Linked DNA regions of Trichocoleus sp. FACHB-46. The protein of the gene in region 1 interacts with the protein of each later gene in a pairwise test. Links are inferred from orthologs where the notes say so. Each region holds a gene or a part of one and is shown in the gene's direction. Other genes may lie near its edges. The genes, in order: H6F72_RS14820 and ileS.

Region 1 (7,970 bases):
GAGATTGCTAGACGGTCAAATTTGGGACGAGATGCCAGATGCGTGGAAGCAGCATCTTGAGAAGTGGGAAAGCTACTCAATAAAACCTAGTAAATCGGAGAGATCGAAGCTTACTGCTTAGCAGGAAATTTGATAACAACATTATCTCCAAATGTTACTTCTCCATGCTGCTTACGTCGTTTATTGGCAGGTGGTTCAGCTTGAATTTTCCCTTGCTGCTCAAGCTTTCGTAAAGCAGCCTTGTAATTTTTTTTAATGTAGCGTTTACCTAAATGGTGCTGGTTATAAACCTCTAACATTGTGATTTTCTGAGCCGAAAACTCACGCAGCAGCATATCCTCTAAATCATCCAGAGGACGTGATAGCTCAAATAATAAAGGTTGGTTGGAAGTAGCAGGGCTATATTCAAAGGAAGGGACACCCTGCTCATGTTCTGAGCTCTCCGGTGCCATAATTTCCTTCATAATTTCGTAGCCTTTTACATGCTTGCTTACGAAAATAAGGTGGTGACTAGTACGTTTTCCATCCTCGTACTTAAAACGAAAAGGGAGAACATGCTTGCCACCCATCTCTTTTAGTGCTTCACAAATCGCTTCTACAATAGATAACTCCCGCTCCAAAGGTGGCATTGATCTTAATCGCTGGCGTACCTGATCAGCGCGCTCTTTACCGAAGAGAGCATTCATGTGTTCTTCTACGGAGGCGTTGCCTAAACCCATGTTGATGCGATTATAGTTGAAGAAAAATATACAATCACAACCCCAACTTTTGACTACCGAGTTGATTAACTGTAAGGACAGTCCCTTATAGCCCCAAGGATCAACAAAGAATAGGGTAGGAATAAGCTTTCTGTTCTCAAACTCCTTAACTATTTCTTGACCAACTTCATGACTTCTTACTACTGGCTTATATCTTAACGCTTCGATGCCAGGAAGCGAATCAATAGCTTGTTCCAGGGAACTAGTATTATCTGAATCTGCATCATTAAAAAGAGCTACTAGTGAATTTCTTAAATCTGGATCAAGAATTGCTTTCTCTAAGACTAGAAGAGGAGTTGATTTTGAACCATCTTTATAGCGTCCCGGTCCAGCAAATAAGTCAATGTAAGCAATTTTAGCTTCACTATTACTATTATTGTGAGTATTCCTTTTCGATACTGAAAGGATTACCTTTGCCCAAGCCCAAAAATACTTCTCAACTATTCTGGCTTTGACTAAAGATTGTTCTTTCTGTTCATCAAAGAACGAATTGCCGCTCACAACTTACTCCTGAATCTCAAATTAATTAAACACTCCTAAAGATAGCCTTTTGCTTTCTGGGTCAGCAACTTTTTTGCTGTCAGATCTAAAACTTTAAAGAAATAACCGTTGGATTTGCAATTACTTCAAAAACTCTTTAGTGCTATTGCAAAATCTTTAATAGCAAAAGTATCAGACTGATACATTTTAATGTTGATTTCACTACCAGCTTAAACGGTTACCAAATTAATTTATGCTTAGATAAGCTTTAAGGCATCGCTTAACTGATTTACCTTTAAGCTTAAATAAAATTATATTAAAGACAAATAAATTATTAATTGAGTTAGTGATTCTAACTAAGCCGTTGGATAGATGTGGTTTGTTTTTATAAAAGCGGAGGATAAACTGAGTAAAGAGTCATATCGAATATAAATCTGTCAGTTTAATACCAACGTCTTCTAGCAGTTTTAGCTAAAGGCTATTTCGAGATCAAACACTTCTAAATGTGTTTTTACAAAAGTAAACAATTTAATGCTTGGAGGTGTAGAGATGGCTCTGCGTCTTGTTAGGCATTTAATTAGTTGGAGCTAATAGCGCTCTTCTCTAAATCAAAAACCAAATATTAGGAAGAGTTGAAATTGCAGAAGCTCAAATGCCTCTCAGTTAGGTCTGAATGATTCAGAGCTAGCTCATGCTTTTGATTAATTCGCAGATCTATATTCTGTTGGCTCTCTTAATGAGTTGGTGGAAATAGATGAACGTGAAAAGAGTAGCGATCGCTGCTGGCGCTTTGAGTCTCGCCAGTAGTGCGCTTGTGGCTTGCTCACCGACTACCCCAAATAACCGATTAGCGATCGAGGGTAATCAGGGCAACCCAGGCAATGAAGCGGTGAAGCTGAAGTCTGTTGCTGTGACCGTGGGCGATTTGAGCAATCCTTTTTTCGTGCTGATGGGGCGAGGCGCGGAAGCAGAAGCCAAAAAAATTGGTGGTCCAGATGTCAGAGTCACGTTGGTATCCAGCGGCTATGACCTGAACCAGCAATTTAACCAGATCGAAAATTTCATTGCTTCTGATACCGACGTGATCGTCCTCAACGCGGGGGATAGCAAAGGCATTGCTCCAGCCGTAGAGAAGGCCAAACAAGCGGGCATCGCGGTGATTGCGGTAGATACAGGGGCAGAGGGAGGTGTAGATGCCACCATCACCTCCAATAACGTCCAAGCGGGACAAGTTAGCTGCCAATACATTGCCGATCGCCTGAAAGGGAAAGGCAACATCGTCATCGTCAATGGCCCTCCAGTCAACTCGGTCTTTGAGCGAGTCGATGGCTGTAAAGAAGTTTTGGCCAAATATCCGGATATCAAAGTTCTTTCCAAAGACCAGAACGCTGAAGGAAGCCGAGATGGGGGGCTAAGAGTGATGAGTGACTTGCTCACCTCCTTCCCCAAAATCGATGCCGTATTTGCAATTAATGATCCTTCGGGAGTCGGGGCAGAGTTAGCAGCTCGGCAAGCCAAGCGTAGTGAGTTTTTCATTGTAGGTGTGGATGGCGCACCAGAAGCTAAAGAAGCGATCGAAGACCCCAATAGCTTGTTTGTGGCGACTGCGGCTCAAGACCCCTTAGGCATGACCCGCAAGGCCGTTCAAGTCGGTAATGACATTCTGCATGGCAAGAAGCCTGCTAACCCGGACATTTTGATTCCAGTCAAGCTAATCACGCGAGAGAACGTCAGCGAATATCCAGGCTGGCAGTGAGATTGATTTAGGAGCTACTGATGACCACCGATATCCGAGCCTCATCCCCAGAAGGAGCGATCGCCACTCCAGTCCTGGAAATGCGAGGCATCACCAAACGATTTCATGGTGTCCCGGCGCTGCAAGGCGTGAACCTCATCATCTATCCCGGAGAAGTTCATGCCCTGATGGGGGAAAACGGGGCAGGCAAAAGCACATTGATGAAAATCTTGGCGGGCGCTTATATCGCGGACGAAGGCGAGATTCTGATCAACGGTCGCCCTGTCAACATTACCGATCCAGCGATCGCCAGACAATCGGGCATCAACCTGATTTATCAAGAGCTGAATGTCGCGCCCAACTTGACTGTAACCGAAAACATGTTCATGGGCAGGGAGTTGCGGCGAGGGCCATTTCTCGATCGCGACGGTATGGAACGAGAAGCAGCCCAAGTCCTCAGAACTTTGGGAGCTAGTTTCACCACTCACGATATCGTTGGAGATCTCGCGATCGCGGAACAGCAGCAGGTAGAAATTGCCCGCGCCCTCAAGGACAACAGCCGCATTTTGGTGATGGACGAGCCGACAGCAGCTCTGTCTGACAGGGAGACAGAACACCTGTTTGAGGTGATTCGGCGGTTGCGGAGTGATGGCATTGCCATTATCTACATCAGTCACCGTATGGAAGAGATCTATGCTTTGTCCGATCGGGTCAGCGTCCTGCGAGATGGACAATACATTGGCAGCCTAACCCGCAGCGAAATTTCTCCCGATCGCCTAGTGCAGATGATGGTCGGTCGGCCCATGCAAGACTTCTATGAGCACCAGCGCCAAAGCACGCCAGGTCCGGTGGTTCTGGAAGTGAGAAACATGAGTGATGGCCGTAAGGTGCAACCCGCCAGTTTTTCGGTCCATGCGGGAGAAGTGCTGGGGCTGGCTGGTCTGGTCGGTGCAGGCAGGACGGAACTATCGCGGCTGATTTTTGGTGCTGACCCTAAGACGAGTGGCGAAGTCTTTCTGAACGGTCAGAAGCTGAACATTAACTCCCCTGGTGACGCGATCGCCGCAGGGATTGGCTATGTCCCAGAAGATCGCAAAGACCAAGGGCTGTTTCTAGAGATGAGTTCTCGCAAAAACATCGTCCTGAATCGGCTGAAGCAAGATGCTCATGCTGGCCTGGTCAATTGGGGTGCAGTTAATCAGGTGGCGACGGACGCTGTAGAGAACTTTAATATCCGCCTGGCCAACTTGGAAATTCGAGCTGTAGACCTGTCGGGGGGAAACCAACAAAAGTTGTTGCTGGCCCGCTGGCTGGCCATTAAACCCAGAGTCATATTGCTGGACGAACCGACGCGTGGGGTGGACATCGGCGCAAAAAGTGAGATCTACCGCATTATTAGCAACTTGGCTGCAGAAGGAGTCGCCATTCTCATGGTTTCTAGCGAACTGCCAGAAGTCGTAGGGATGAGCGATCGCGTGTTGGTAATGCGAGAGGGCGAGCTGGTGGGCGAGCTAGGCGGCTCTACTGGCAGACAGATTACGCAAGAAAACATCATGGCTTACGCCACTGGCGCATCGGAGGTAGCAGGATCATGAGCCAAACTGAACTAAGACCGCGTCGAGACCAGACGAGCGATCGCCCCCGCGCTCAGAAACGCAAAGGAGCCAGGGATTTACTGCAAGTGGCAGGAATTTTGCCCATCCTGCTGATTATTGGCATTCTGTTTACGTTTCTCACGCCGACTTTCCTGACCCCTGGCAACCTGGTTAATATCGCTCGGCAAGCCTCGATCAATATCGTGCTAGCGACCGGGATGACCTTTGTAATCCTGACCGGAGGCATTGACCTGTCCGTTGGCTCGATTTTGGGCGTATCGGCAGTGGTCGCAGTGCTCGTCTCCCTGATTCCTGCTTTGGGTTGGGCGGCTGTCCCCGCAGCACTACTGGCAGGGCTAGCAATGGGCTTGGCGAATGGCGCGTTGATTGCTTTCCTCGATCTACCGCCGTTTATCGTTACTCTAGGCGCGTTAACGGCTTGGCGAGGCACCGCCTATTTAGTGGCGAACGGCACGACCGTGATCAACCGCGACCTCAACTTCGCCTGGATTGGCAACAACTATCTTGGCCCCATACCTTGGCTAGTGGTGATTGCGTTACTGGCAGTAGCGGCGAGCTGGTTCGTCCTCAGGCGTACTGTATTGGGCGTGCAGATCTACGCAGTGGGTGGCAACTCACGAGCAGCACGGTTAACTGGGATTAAAGTCAATCGGGTGCTGCTATTCGTCTATGGTGTCAGTGGCTTGCTCTCTGGCTTAGCGGGCATCATGAGTGCCAGTCGTCTTTACAGCGCCACGGGGATGTTGGGCAACGGCTATGAGTTAGACGCGATCGCAGCAGTCATTCTCGGTGGCACCAGCTTCACCGGAGGCATTGGCACCATCGTCGGCACGTTGGTCGGCGCGCTGATCATCGCAGTGCTCAACAACGGCCTCACTTTGCTGAACATGTCCTATTTCTGGCAACTGGTGGTCAAAGGTTTGGTGATCATCGCGGCTGTGACGATCGACCGTTTGCGTCGTCGTAATCGCCGTTAGAGTGAACCGTAACCTCCACCACCGGGGGTTTCAATTACAAACACATCGCCGGGGTTCATTGCGACCTCGGCTTTGCTGTCTAATAGCTCGATCGCCCCGTTTTGTCGTTCTACCCAGTTTCGAGCGATCGCCCCTGGTTGACCTCCTTGCAAACCAAAAGGTGAAATGCGCCGACGGTTAGAAAGAATTGCCGCTGTCATAGCTTCACGAAAACGGATGCGACGAATCACGCCATTGCCACCGTGATATTTGCCCGCACCACCGCTGTCAGGCCGAATCGCAAAAGCTTCTAACAACACCGGAAAGCGCCATTCCAACACTTCCGGGTCTGTGAGACGAGAGTTGGTCATGTGAGTTTGCACCGCATCGGTACCTGCAAACGTGGGGCCAGCGCCAGAACCACCACAGATGGTTTCGTAATATTGATAGCGATCGCTGCCAAAGGTGAAATTGTTCATCGTGCCCTGAGACGCAGCCAGCACCCCCAATGCCCCATACAGCGTATCCACGATCGCCTGAGACACCTCCACATTCCCCGCTACTACTGCCGCTGGATATTGTGGATTCAACATAGAACCTTCAGGGATATGAATGTCTAAAGGCTTGAGGCAACCCGCATTCAACGGAATGTCATCCTCTACCAACGTGCGAAACACATAGAGAACCGCTGCTTTCGTCACGGCTAAAGGCGCATTGAAGTTGTTCGGCTGTTGTGGAGAACTCCCCGTGAAATCAATCCGAGCAGTGCGGGCGGTGTGATTGATTGCGATCGCCACTTGAATTTGGCTACCATCATCCATTTCATAGGTGAAGCGGCCATCCTTCAGCACTGCAATCACCTGCCGCACCGTCTCCTCCGCGTTATCTTGCACATGGCGCATATAAGCTTGCACCGTCTCCAAGCCAAAATGCTCGACCATCCGATGCAGCTCTTGCACCCCCTTCTCATTCGCCGCAATCTGCGCCTGTAAATCGGCCAAATTCTGCGTCAAATTCCGCACCGGATAAGGCCCAGAAGTTAACAGCTCACTGAACTCCTGCTCGCGAAATTGTCCCTGATCTACTACCTGAAAGTTATCAATCAGAATCCCCTCCTGCTCCACCGAAGTACTATTCGGCGGCATCGACCCCGGTGTAATTCCTCCGATATCAGCATGGTGACCGCGAGAAGCGACGAAGAAGAGAGGAGTAAGGGATGAGGAGTGAGGAGTATTCACTGCAAACACAGGCGTTATCACCGTCACATCCGGTAAATGCGTCCCGCCATTGTAGGGATTGTTGATGGCGTAGACATCGCCAGGTTTGAGCTGATCTCCTTTTGCAGTCAATAAGCTTTGCACACTCTCACTCATCGACCCTAAATGCACCGGAATATGAGGTGCATTCGCCACCAATTGACCCTGCCCATCAAAAATCGCACAAGAGAAATCTAGACGCTCCTTGATGTTGACCGAGTAGCTGGTGTTTTGTAGCGTAAACCCCATCTGCTCCGCGATCGCCATAAACAAGTTGTTGAAAATCTCCAACATCACCGGATCAACATTCGTGCCGATCGCTTGCTGCCTCACCAAAGGTGTAATACGCTCAAGCACTAAATGACTGCGCTCGTTCACCTGTGCTTGCCACCCCGGTTCAATCACATTAGTTCCAGTCGCTTCAATGATGATGGCTGGACCTGAGATGCGATCGCTAGGTTGCAGGTTAGCTCGGTCAAAGACTGGGGTATCGTGCCAGGTATCAGCCGTGAACATTTGGACAGTTGCGATCGCCTCTAGTGCTCCAGTTCTCCATTGATCGGCGATCGCCTCTTCAGGAATCGCGGTAACGCCCACCACTTCTACCGAAACCGCTTCGACAATCAAGGGTTTGTGGGGCGCAATAAACCCATACCGCTGCTGATGTGCTGCTTCAAACCGAGTCACCATATCCGGAATACTGCCAAATTCCACAATCAGCGCAGAATCTGTCCCTTCATAACGCAGATGTGCTTTAGAGAGAACTTGAATATTTGAAAACTCCAGTTCCCCGCAATTTATAGCCCTAGCGGGCATACCAGAGAGGGGGGGTAGGGGGGCCTGCATCAGTTCAGCTTTGGCATCATCAGCAATCTCAGCCAACAGCTTTTCCAACCCAAGCATCAACCCATCCGTCAATTTCGCCTCAACCGATCGCTCTCGCAACACACGCAGATCAGCCAAACCCATGCCATAAGCCGAAAGCACACCTGCAAACGGATGAATGAACACCTGTGTCATTCCTAGAGCATCTGCGATCGCGCAGGCATGTTGTCCGCCCGCACCACCAAAACAGCAGAGCGTGTATTCCGAAACGTCGTAACCCCGTTGAACAGAGATTTTCTTGATTGCATTCGCCATTTTCTCCACAGCGATCGCCAGAAATCCCT
Region 2 (8,476 bases), on another replicon or contig:
AGATTCCTGAGCCGCTGGGGTCCAATCCGTGTGGAAGACTCCTGGCTTGTCTACTCGCAGGTAGGTATGGGCACCGAAGTAATCGCGCTGGGCCTGAGTTAGGTTCTGAGGCAAGCGATCGCGACGGTAGCTGTCAAAGTAGTCAAGTGAAGCACTAAAAGCAGGCACAGGAATGCCCAATTTGGCGGCTTGAATCACCACTTCACGCCAAGCGTCTTGCCGATCCAGAATCGTTTGCTTAAACTCCGGAGCTAGCAGCAAATTGGGTAAGCTAGGGTTCTCATCGAAAGCTTGCTTGATTTTATTCAAGAAGCGAGCCCGAATGATACAACCGCCTTTCCAAATCCGAGCAATTTCACCTAAATTCAGGCCGTAGTTGAAATCTCTAGAGGCAACGCTCAACAACTCCATGCCCTGAGCGTAGGAGCAGATTTTGGAGCAGTACAAAGCATCCCGGATTTTGCCGATGAAGGCTTTGGTATCACCTTCATACTTACCCGTTGGCCCTGTCAGTACCTTAGAAGCAGCGACCCGTTCTTCTTTTTGAGAAGAGGTAATCCGGGCATTCACGGCAGCAATCATGGTGGGGATGGAAACACCTAGCTCTAACGCACTGGCAACCGTCCAACGCCCCGTCCCTTTCTGGGCAGCAGCATCTAGAACCACATCGACTAGGGCATTGCCTGTATCGGGATCAATTTTCTTGAAGATGTCGGCTGTAATTTCAATTAGGTAAGAGTCGAGTTCTTCGGTGGTATTCCACTCAGCAAAAACTTCATGTAGCTGGTTGTGATTTAAGCCTAGGGTATTCTTCAGCAAGTCGTAGGCTTCTGCAATCAACTGCATATCGCCGTACTCAATGCCGTTGTGCACCATTTTGACGTAGTGCCCTGCCCCACCCGGACCAATGTAGGTCACGCAAGGGCCATCATCCACTTGGGCCGCAATCTTGGTCCAAATGGGAGCGAGTTCATCATAGGCAGCTTTAGAGCTACCTGGCATCAAGCTGGGGCCATTCAGGGCTCCTTCTTCGCCGCCACTGACTCCCATGCCGACAAAATGGAGTCCGGAAGGTTCTAACTCCTTAGTGCGCCGCTCCGTATCTTCATAGAGAGAGTTGCCACCATCAATAATGATGTCACCAGGCTCTAACAGGGGTCTCAGCTGATTAATCACAGCATCGACTGGAGCCCCCGCTTTCACCATAATTAAAATTTTTCGGGGCCGTTCTAGGGAAGCTACAAAGTCTTCAATGGAGTAGGCGGCTTTGACTTGCTTACCTTGCGCCCGCTGTGCCATGAAGACATCGGTTTTGTCTGGGGTTCGGTTATAAACGGCAATCGGAAAACCATTACGTTCAACGTTCAGGGCTAGGTTCTCACCCATAACCGCTAAACCAATGAGACCAAAGCTCTGCTGGGTCATAACACTTTTTACCAACTCTGCATGTATCAGGGCCTGTGATTCCCCTTCAGGGTAGCCCGATCCCCTTAGGTTGTACTGGAAGAAGAAATTAAGAGCCTCCGCAAAAGGCTGGAAAAATGAGGATTTGAGTCTGTCTAGGGAAAGAAATTCAGAAAGATTATCCCTAGAAAGCATGAATTAAGCTGAGGCGATCGCTACAAATTGTTACGCCAACGCGATCGCCTCGCCACCTTTACAACCAGAGCCTCAGGACAATTCAGCCTGCTTTAGGATTCAATATGTCAGAGACAATAGACATTAAGGCAGTAGATTGAATGAGTAGTCGTCAGATGCAGTAGGGAGTGCACGATGCTTGCATACATCCTGGCATTGGCTGTCGCGCTTGGCAGCTTTGCTCTATATATGGCCGCTTTCTTCTTTCCAGAAGTTCATCGCAAAAGCGATTTTATTTGGAGCGGTATTGCTCTGTTTTATGCCCTAGTGCTATGGGTCTGTGCGGGACGGATCACCGGGGGTGTCCTACTGGGTCAGACGGCAAGCGTCGCCCTCCTCGGTTGGTTTGGCTGGCAAACCCTAAAAATGCGCTGGGATCTCACCCCAGCTGAACAAAAAACTCAACTGCCTGTCCAGGCAACACCAGCCGCCCTGCGAGGCACCACTCAGCAAGTTCGAGACAAGCTGATTGGCTTCTCTTCCTCCGAAAACGTGACCCAACTCAAGGACCAAGCCAGCCGTCTCTTCAATAGCGTGAAAGAGCGATCGCAGGGAGGTACGGGCCAGTCACCCAGTTCAACCAGTGCATCTGCTAGTTCGGGGGCTACGGTACCCACTGAAGTAGTAGGTTCTGGCACCAGTGGCAGTCAATCAACTTCCAGCGCCAAAGCAACCTCTAACCCTTTAGCTTCTGTGTCAGGACTGGTTGACACGGTGAAGGGTGCGATCGCCAAGATTGGCCAGAAGAAACCCAGCCGCCCCATGATCGAGCTCAATCATCCGCCTAAGTCGGGTCCTGGAGCAGACACCGAGGTGAGCGATGAGCTTGAGGACGACATGGCTGACCCCACTGCCGCAGCTGCAACGCCAACGCCAGTTAGCTCACCGACCTCATTGAGTGACGACGAGCCGACTTTACTGCTAGAGTCACCCAACCAAGCCGTTGCCGAAACACCAACTGCGACGACCAACGCCGAACTGCTAAGCGTTGACGAAGAAGAGACCCTGCTCAACAACGCCGCCGAAGTAGCTCCAGAAGCGCTAGATGACGTAGTGGTACCCACTGGCTTTACCCCTTCTGGTGATGTATCCGCATCGATCCCAGAAGATGAAGCCACTCCAGAAGCAGTGGAGCAGGCAGCTACAGGCCTTGAAGTGGTAGAGAACCCGCTTGGTGATCCCTTCGTGCCTGCCGAAGCCATCCCAGTAGATGCAGCCGAAATTGACCTAGCTCCACCTGCTGAACCGATTGGCCCCGGCGATCCAATTGAGCGTCAGCAAGAAGACATCGATCTCAATGCTCCGCCGATTGAACCTGCAACATTTACGCTGGTTGAGCCGGAAGCGGTAGAGGAAGCGATCGCGGCGTCCGAAGCGACATCGGAGGACACCCCAGAGCTAAAGCGGCCCAACCCACCCAACCCATTTTTGGTAGAACAGGCCCAGCCTCAGGACCCTGAAAATTCAGAGTCATCTGAAAATCCTGAAAACTAAACTTGAAGCATAGGGAGCTTGTCAAGGATAATGGTCAAAGCAAGACTTGACCTTTATCCTTCGTTGGCTTCCGACTGTGACAGAATCAGGAACTTATAAAAACACCGTCAATCTGCCCAAAACCAACTTTGACATGCGCGCCAATGCTGTCAAACGCGAACCAGAGCTGCAACAGTTTTGGGCAGAGCACCAGATTTATGAGCACCTGTCGCAGAACAATCCAGGTGAGCTGTTTATTCTGCATGATGGGCCTCCCTACGCCAATGGTTCGCTGCACATTGGCCACGCCCTCAACAAGATTCTGAAGGATATTATTAATAAGTTTCACCTGCTTCAGGGGCGCAAAGTTCGCTACGTTCCCGGTTGGGATTGTCATGGTTTGCCGATTGAACTGAAAGTTCTGCAAAACATGAAACCAGACGAGCGGCAAAAGCTAACGCCCTTGGATCTGCGCCACAAAGCCAGAGATTTTGCGATCGCCACTGTGGACGACCAGCGCCAATCCTTCAAGCGCTATGGCATCTGGGGCGATTGGGAGCATCCGTATTTGACTCTCACACCTGCTTATGAAGCGGCTCAGATTGGGGTATTTGGGCAAATGGTGTTGAAAGGTCATATTTATCGCGGTCGCAAGCCTGTCTACTGGAGTCCTAGTTCCAAAACAGCGTTAGCAGAAGCAGAACTGGAGTATCCCGAAGGCCACACCTCTCGCAGCTTATACGCCGCCTTCCCCATGACTGGGTTGTCTGACACCGCTCAGGAGGCTTTTGGCCCCTATTTGCCAGATTTGAAAGTGGCAATCTGGACTACAACTCCTTGGACGATTCCCGCCAACATGGCCGTCAGCGTCAACCCAAAGCTAAACTACGCGGTGGTAGAAGTCGGACCTAGCGATCGCCTCCCCGACACCAAATACCTGATCGTCGCCGCCGAACTCGTGGAGCGCCTCTCAGAAGTGTTGGGGACGACTCTCACCGTTAAAGCCACGCTCAAAGGCCAAGCCCTAGAGCATTCCACCTATCGCCATCCCTTGTTCGATCGCGAAAGCCCGATTGTCGTGGGTGGCGATTACGTCACAACCGAATCCGGTACAGGCTTGGTTCACACTGCCCCCGGTCATGGTCAAGATGACTATCAAGTGGGTTTGCGCTACGGCTTACCTGTCTTCGCGCCAGTAGACGACAACGGCGACTTCACCGAAGAGGCAGGCCCATTTGCAGGCTTAAACGTCCTCGGCCCTGGCAACCAAGCCGTGATCGATGCCTTGCAAACTGCGGGTTCGCTCCTCAAAGAAGAACCCTACGTCCATAAGTATCCCTACGACTGGCGCACCAAAAAGCCAACTATCTTCCGAGCGACTGAACAGTGGTTTGCTTCGGTATCTGGGTTCCGGGAAGCCGCTCTAGAAGCGATCGCCTCTGTCCAATGGATTCCCGCCCAAGGCGAAAACCGCATCACCTCAATGGTGGCTGAGCGATCCGATTGGTGCATCTCTCGTCAACGGAATTGGGGCGTGCCGATCCCCGTGTTCTACGACGAAGCCACCCGAGAACCTTTGCTTACCGAAGAAACGATCGCCCATGTCCAAGCCATCTTTGCTGAGAAAGGCTCTGATGCTTGGTGGGAGCTCCCGGTGGAAGAGCTGCTGCCAGAAACCTACCGCAACAACGGTCGCAGCTACCGCAAAGGCACCGACACAATGGACGTGTGGTTCGACTCTGGCTCCTCCTGGGCCGCAGTCGCGAAGCAGCGCGAGGAACTGTGCTACCCCGCCAACATGTATCTGGAAGGCTCCGACCAGCACCGGGGTTGGTTCCAATCCAGCTTGCTCACCAGCGTCGCCGCCAATGGCGTTGCGCCCTACAACACCGTCTTGACCCACGGCTTTGTCTTGGATGAGCAAGGCCGCAAGATGAGTAAGTCAATGGGCAACGTCGTAGACCCGATGATCGTGATCAACGGCGGCAAGAACCAAAAAGACGAACCTCCCTATGGCTCCGATGTCCTGCGCCTCTGGGTGTCGTCCGTGGATTACTCCTCCGACGTGCTGATTGGCAAAAACATCCTGAAGCAAATGTCGGACGTGTATCGCAAGATCCGCAACACCGCCCGCTTCTTGATCGGCAACTTGCACGACTTCGATCCCACCAAAGATTCCATCGCCTACGAAGACTTGCCAGAACTCGATCGCTACATGCTGCATCGCTCCTGCGAAGTCTTCAACGAAATCACCGAAGCCTTCAAGAGCTTCCAGTTCTTCCGCTTCTTCCAGACGGTGCAAAACTTCTGCGTCGTAGACTTGTCTAACTTCTACCTAGACATCGCCAAGGATCGGCTGTATATCAGCGCCTCGGATGCTCTCCGTCGTCGCAGTTGCCAAACCGTGTTACGGATCATCCTTGAGAACTTGGCGAGAGCGATCGCGCCCGTGCTCTCCCACATGGCCGAAGACATCTGGCAATTCCTGCCCTACTCCACCCCCTACAAATCAGTGTTTGAAGCGGGTTGGGTGCATCTCGAAGGTCGCTGGCAAGTGGAATCTCTGGCAAAATCCTGGCCTGCCTTGCGGCAAATTCGCGCCGAAGTTAACCGAGTGTTGGAGAAAGCCCGCGCTGAGAAAATGGTCGGCTCCTCGCTGGAAGCTAAGCTCCTACTTTATGTACCTGACCTAGAGCTACGCCAGCAGCTACAAACCATGAACCCTGCCACCAGCCTCAACGGCAACGGCGTAGACGAACTGCGCTACCTGTTCATTGTCTCCCAGGTAGAACTGCTCGACTCCCCCGCTGCTCTAGAAGGCTTGCAATACAGCTCCCAATCTGATGCGCTCGGTGTGGGTGTAGTGAAAGCCGATGGCGAAAAATGCGATCGCTGCTGGAACTACTCCACCCACGTTGGCGAATCAGCAGCCCATTCCCTACTCTGCGAACGCTGCGAACCCGCCCTAGAAGGTCAATTTTAGATTGACCTAACCCCCTAGCCCCCTTCCCTACTAGGGAATGGGGAATCGGATTATAGATAAGGCTTTGAGAGACTTTTTGCTCCCCTCGCCTTGTAGGAGAGGGGCTGGGGGAGAGGTTCTTTGTTCGCGATCGCCCATAGTTCTATCTCCCAGAAGATAACGTCTGGCAGGCTTGCACGCCATAGTGGTGAAGTAAAGCCTCAAGATTTGAACTAAAAATGACTGATATTGGATTCACCCATGTGGCCTTGCCCGTTACCAACTTGGACGCCAGCATTGCCTTTTATGGCAAATACGCCAACATGGAAGCGGTGCATCGGCGCACTGACCCCAAAACCGGGGAGAACGTAGCTTGGCTCACCGACCACACGCGGCCCTTTGTGATTGTGTTGCTACAAGAACCCAACGTCGAGCACAAACTTTTACCCCCTGCTCATCTAGGAGTCGCCTGCGAAAGCCGCGAAGTCGTCGATCGCCTCTGTGACCAAGCCAGAGAAGAAGGTTGTCTTAACAACGGCCCCGCTGATGCAGGCCCCCCAATTGGCTACTGGGCCTTTGTCACCGATCCAGATGGCCATATTCTAGAACTCACCTATGGGCAAGAAGTCGCCCTGCGCGTGCAAGAAACCGCCAAAGAAAAGCAACCCGCCGAGAGTTCGGTGTAGCTGATTGCTGCGCTTGGTATTTCAGGGCTTAGCATTTGGAGTAGAAGCTAAGCCCCTACGATTTCTTCAAGATTTACTCCATGTCAGCGAGGGCAAACTTGCTAGGCTTTTGGTCCAGGCGGGCCGCAACCGTGAGTTTTTGTAGAAATTCTTGGGCCAGTCCCGCAAAGGCTTTAGCACCTGATGAACTCGGATTGCTGAGCACCACAGGGGTAAATGAATCGACAGCCTTAGAGACATTCACATCTACAGGAATCCGAGTCTTAAAGATTTTGGCTTCGCTGTAGTCTTCGTTCACCCGCTTCATGACTTGGCTGTAATAGCGACTCGTGAGTATATTGCCAGAGAGCATAAAAGTAATGCCCAGCAGTTGAATCTTGACTGGTGTACCTTCCTTGTGAGTTTCTCGCAGTTTGGCAAGGCGTCGTTCCAGAAGTTGAATTCCGATTAGAGAGAGGGGTTCGGGTTTAGCAGGCAGAACGTAGAAATCACTGGCTAAGAGAGCGCTGCGAGTCAAAAGGTTGTAGCCAGGGGCGCAGTCGAGAATGATGAAATCGTAGTCTTTCAGAACAGGTTGCAGAATACTTGAAATAAGCCCTTTTTCAAAGTTATTCCAAACTTGTTCAAAGTTTTTGGTGCTGTCTTTTGTGGCTTTTTCAAACAGCATTTCAGAAACTAAGAATTCATCGTATAAATCAATATCTCCAGGTAACAAATCCAATCCTTTGACATTACACATGTAGGCTTGGACTGCTTCAGGGACAAGATTAGGCAGTTGTTTGTCGCTATAAATGGCCCGATGTACTAGGTGTCGCAGGGTGCGCTTATTGTTGCGGAGCTTGGCAAAATCGCCGGGAGCCATGAGGCTGAGGGTGGCGCTGATTTGGGTGTCGAGATCGACAATTAAAACTCGCTTGCCATGATTTTTGGCCAGGGCAGTGGCTAAGTTGATGGTGAGGGTCGTTTTGCCAACGCCACCTTTCATGTTTGCAGTTGCGATGATAAATCCCATTCGTTGCGTCCTCTCAAGGGTCATGCATGGCCGAGCCAGGGTGGGTTAGGGGGTTAGGCACCTACGACATAACATGCAGTCCAGATCATAAGCGCAGTGGTACCAAACTTTAAACTTTACTCAGGGGAATCTTTGCTGGTTGCGATCGCTACTCTGACCCTTAAGAATACTCGATCGCTGCCAATTTTCACCTGATTATGAAGTCCCTAGAAACAGCATCTTAGCGTAATGGGGATCGGGTAGATATCCGCACTCTCGGTAGTTCTCTCATTTCTGAAAATACTGTAAACTTTCCTTAAGAGAGCAAGGAGCGATCGCTGTGACGAGTGGTGGATTTGGTAAGGCAGAAACCCCAAAAAAGTCTGTTTCTAAGAAAGCTGTCAAGCGGACTGAAGCTTCGAAGCAGTACGACAAAATGAAGACTGATGGGGTGCCTGAGTTCAATATCTATATGCGAATTCAGGGTAAGAAGCAGTGGTATCCGGTCGGCTCGATCGCGGTGAAGCGTAGCAGCCAAATCAACATGGCAATCTACGACAGCGAGAAGGATTTGCGCGAAGGTGCATTCCGCCTATTCCCCATCCTCCGCAAAAATCAAGCCAATCTGGAATACGGCTATCGCTTGAAGGAATTTAGCGACGAACCGATCCAAGTTGCCGTAAAACCTGAGCAAGCAGTTGCCAATGCGTTCCAATCGGCGATCGC

What was found.
Region 2: the proteins of H6F72_RS14820 (region 1) and ileS interact in binary tests that used the Escherichia coli proteins (3 or more experiments, as listed by UniProt). The link is inferred for Trichocoleus sp. FACHB-46 from one-to-one orthologs.

What each region holds. Positions count from the first base shown.
Region 1 is NZ_JACJOD010000024.1:199,697-207,666, reverse strand. The notes cover bases 1,090-3,993. They hold H6F72_RS14820 (ABC transporter substrate-binding protein), read left to right. Parts: upstream 1,090-1,992; coding sequence 1,993-2,994; downstream 2,995-3,993. Other genes in these bases: H6F72_RS14815 (sugar ABC transporter ATP-binding protein), read left to right, coding at 3,015-3,993; H6F72_RS14825 (three-Cys-motif partner protein TcmP), read right to left, coding at 1,090-1,259. In the rest of the region: H6F72_RS14830 (DUF5131 family protein), read left to right, coding at 1-121; more of H6F72_RS14825, read right to left, coding at 111-1,089; more of H6F72_RS14815, read left to right, coding at 3,994-4,568; H6F72_RS14810 (ribose ABC transporter permease), read left to right, coding at 4,565-5,566; H6F72_RS14805 (hydantoinase B/oxoprolinase family protein), read right to left, coding at 5,563-7,970. UniProt on the Escherichia coli protein: Part of the ABC transporter complex RbsABC involved in ribose import. Binds ribose. Also serves as the primary chemoreceptor for chemotaxis.
Region 2 is NZ_JACJOD010000010.1:134,472-142,947, reverse strand. The notes cover bases 2,885-6,294. They hold ileS (isoleucine--tRNA ligase), read left to right. Parts: upstream 2,885-3,208; coding sequence 3,209-6,094; downstream 6,095-6,294. Other genes in these bases: H6F72_RS30110 (Ycf66 family protein), read left to right, coding at 2,885-3,132. Outside these bases: gndA (NADP-dependent phosphogluconate dehydrogenase), read right to left, coding at 1-1,425; more of H6F72_RS30110, read left to right, coding at 1,774-2,884; H6F72_RS06555 (VOC family protein), read left to right, coding at 6,313-6,759; H6F72_RS06550 (ParA family protein), read right to left, coding at 6,833-7,771; H6F72_RS06545 (HHL1-like protein), read left to right, coding at 8,091-8,476. UniProt on the Escherichia coli protein: Catalyzes the attachment of isoleucine to tRNA(Ile). As IleRS can inadvertently accommodate and process structurally similar amino acids such as valine, to avoid such errors it has two additional distinct tRNA(Ile)-dependent editing activities.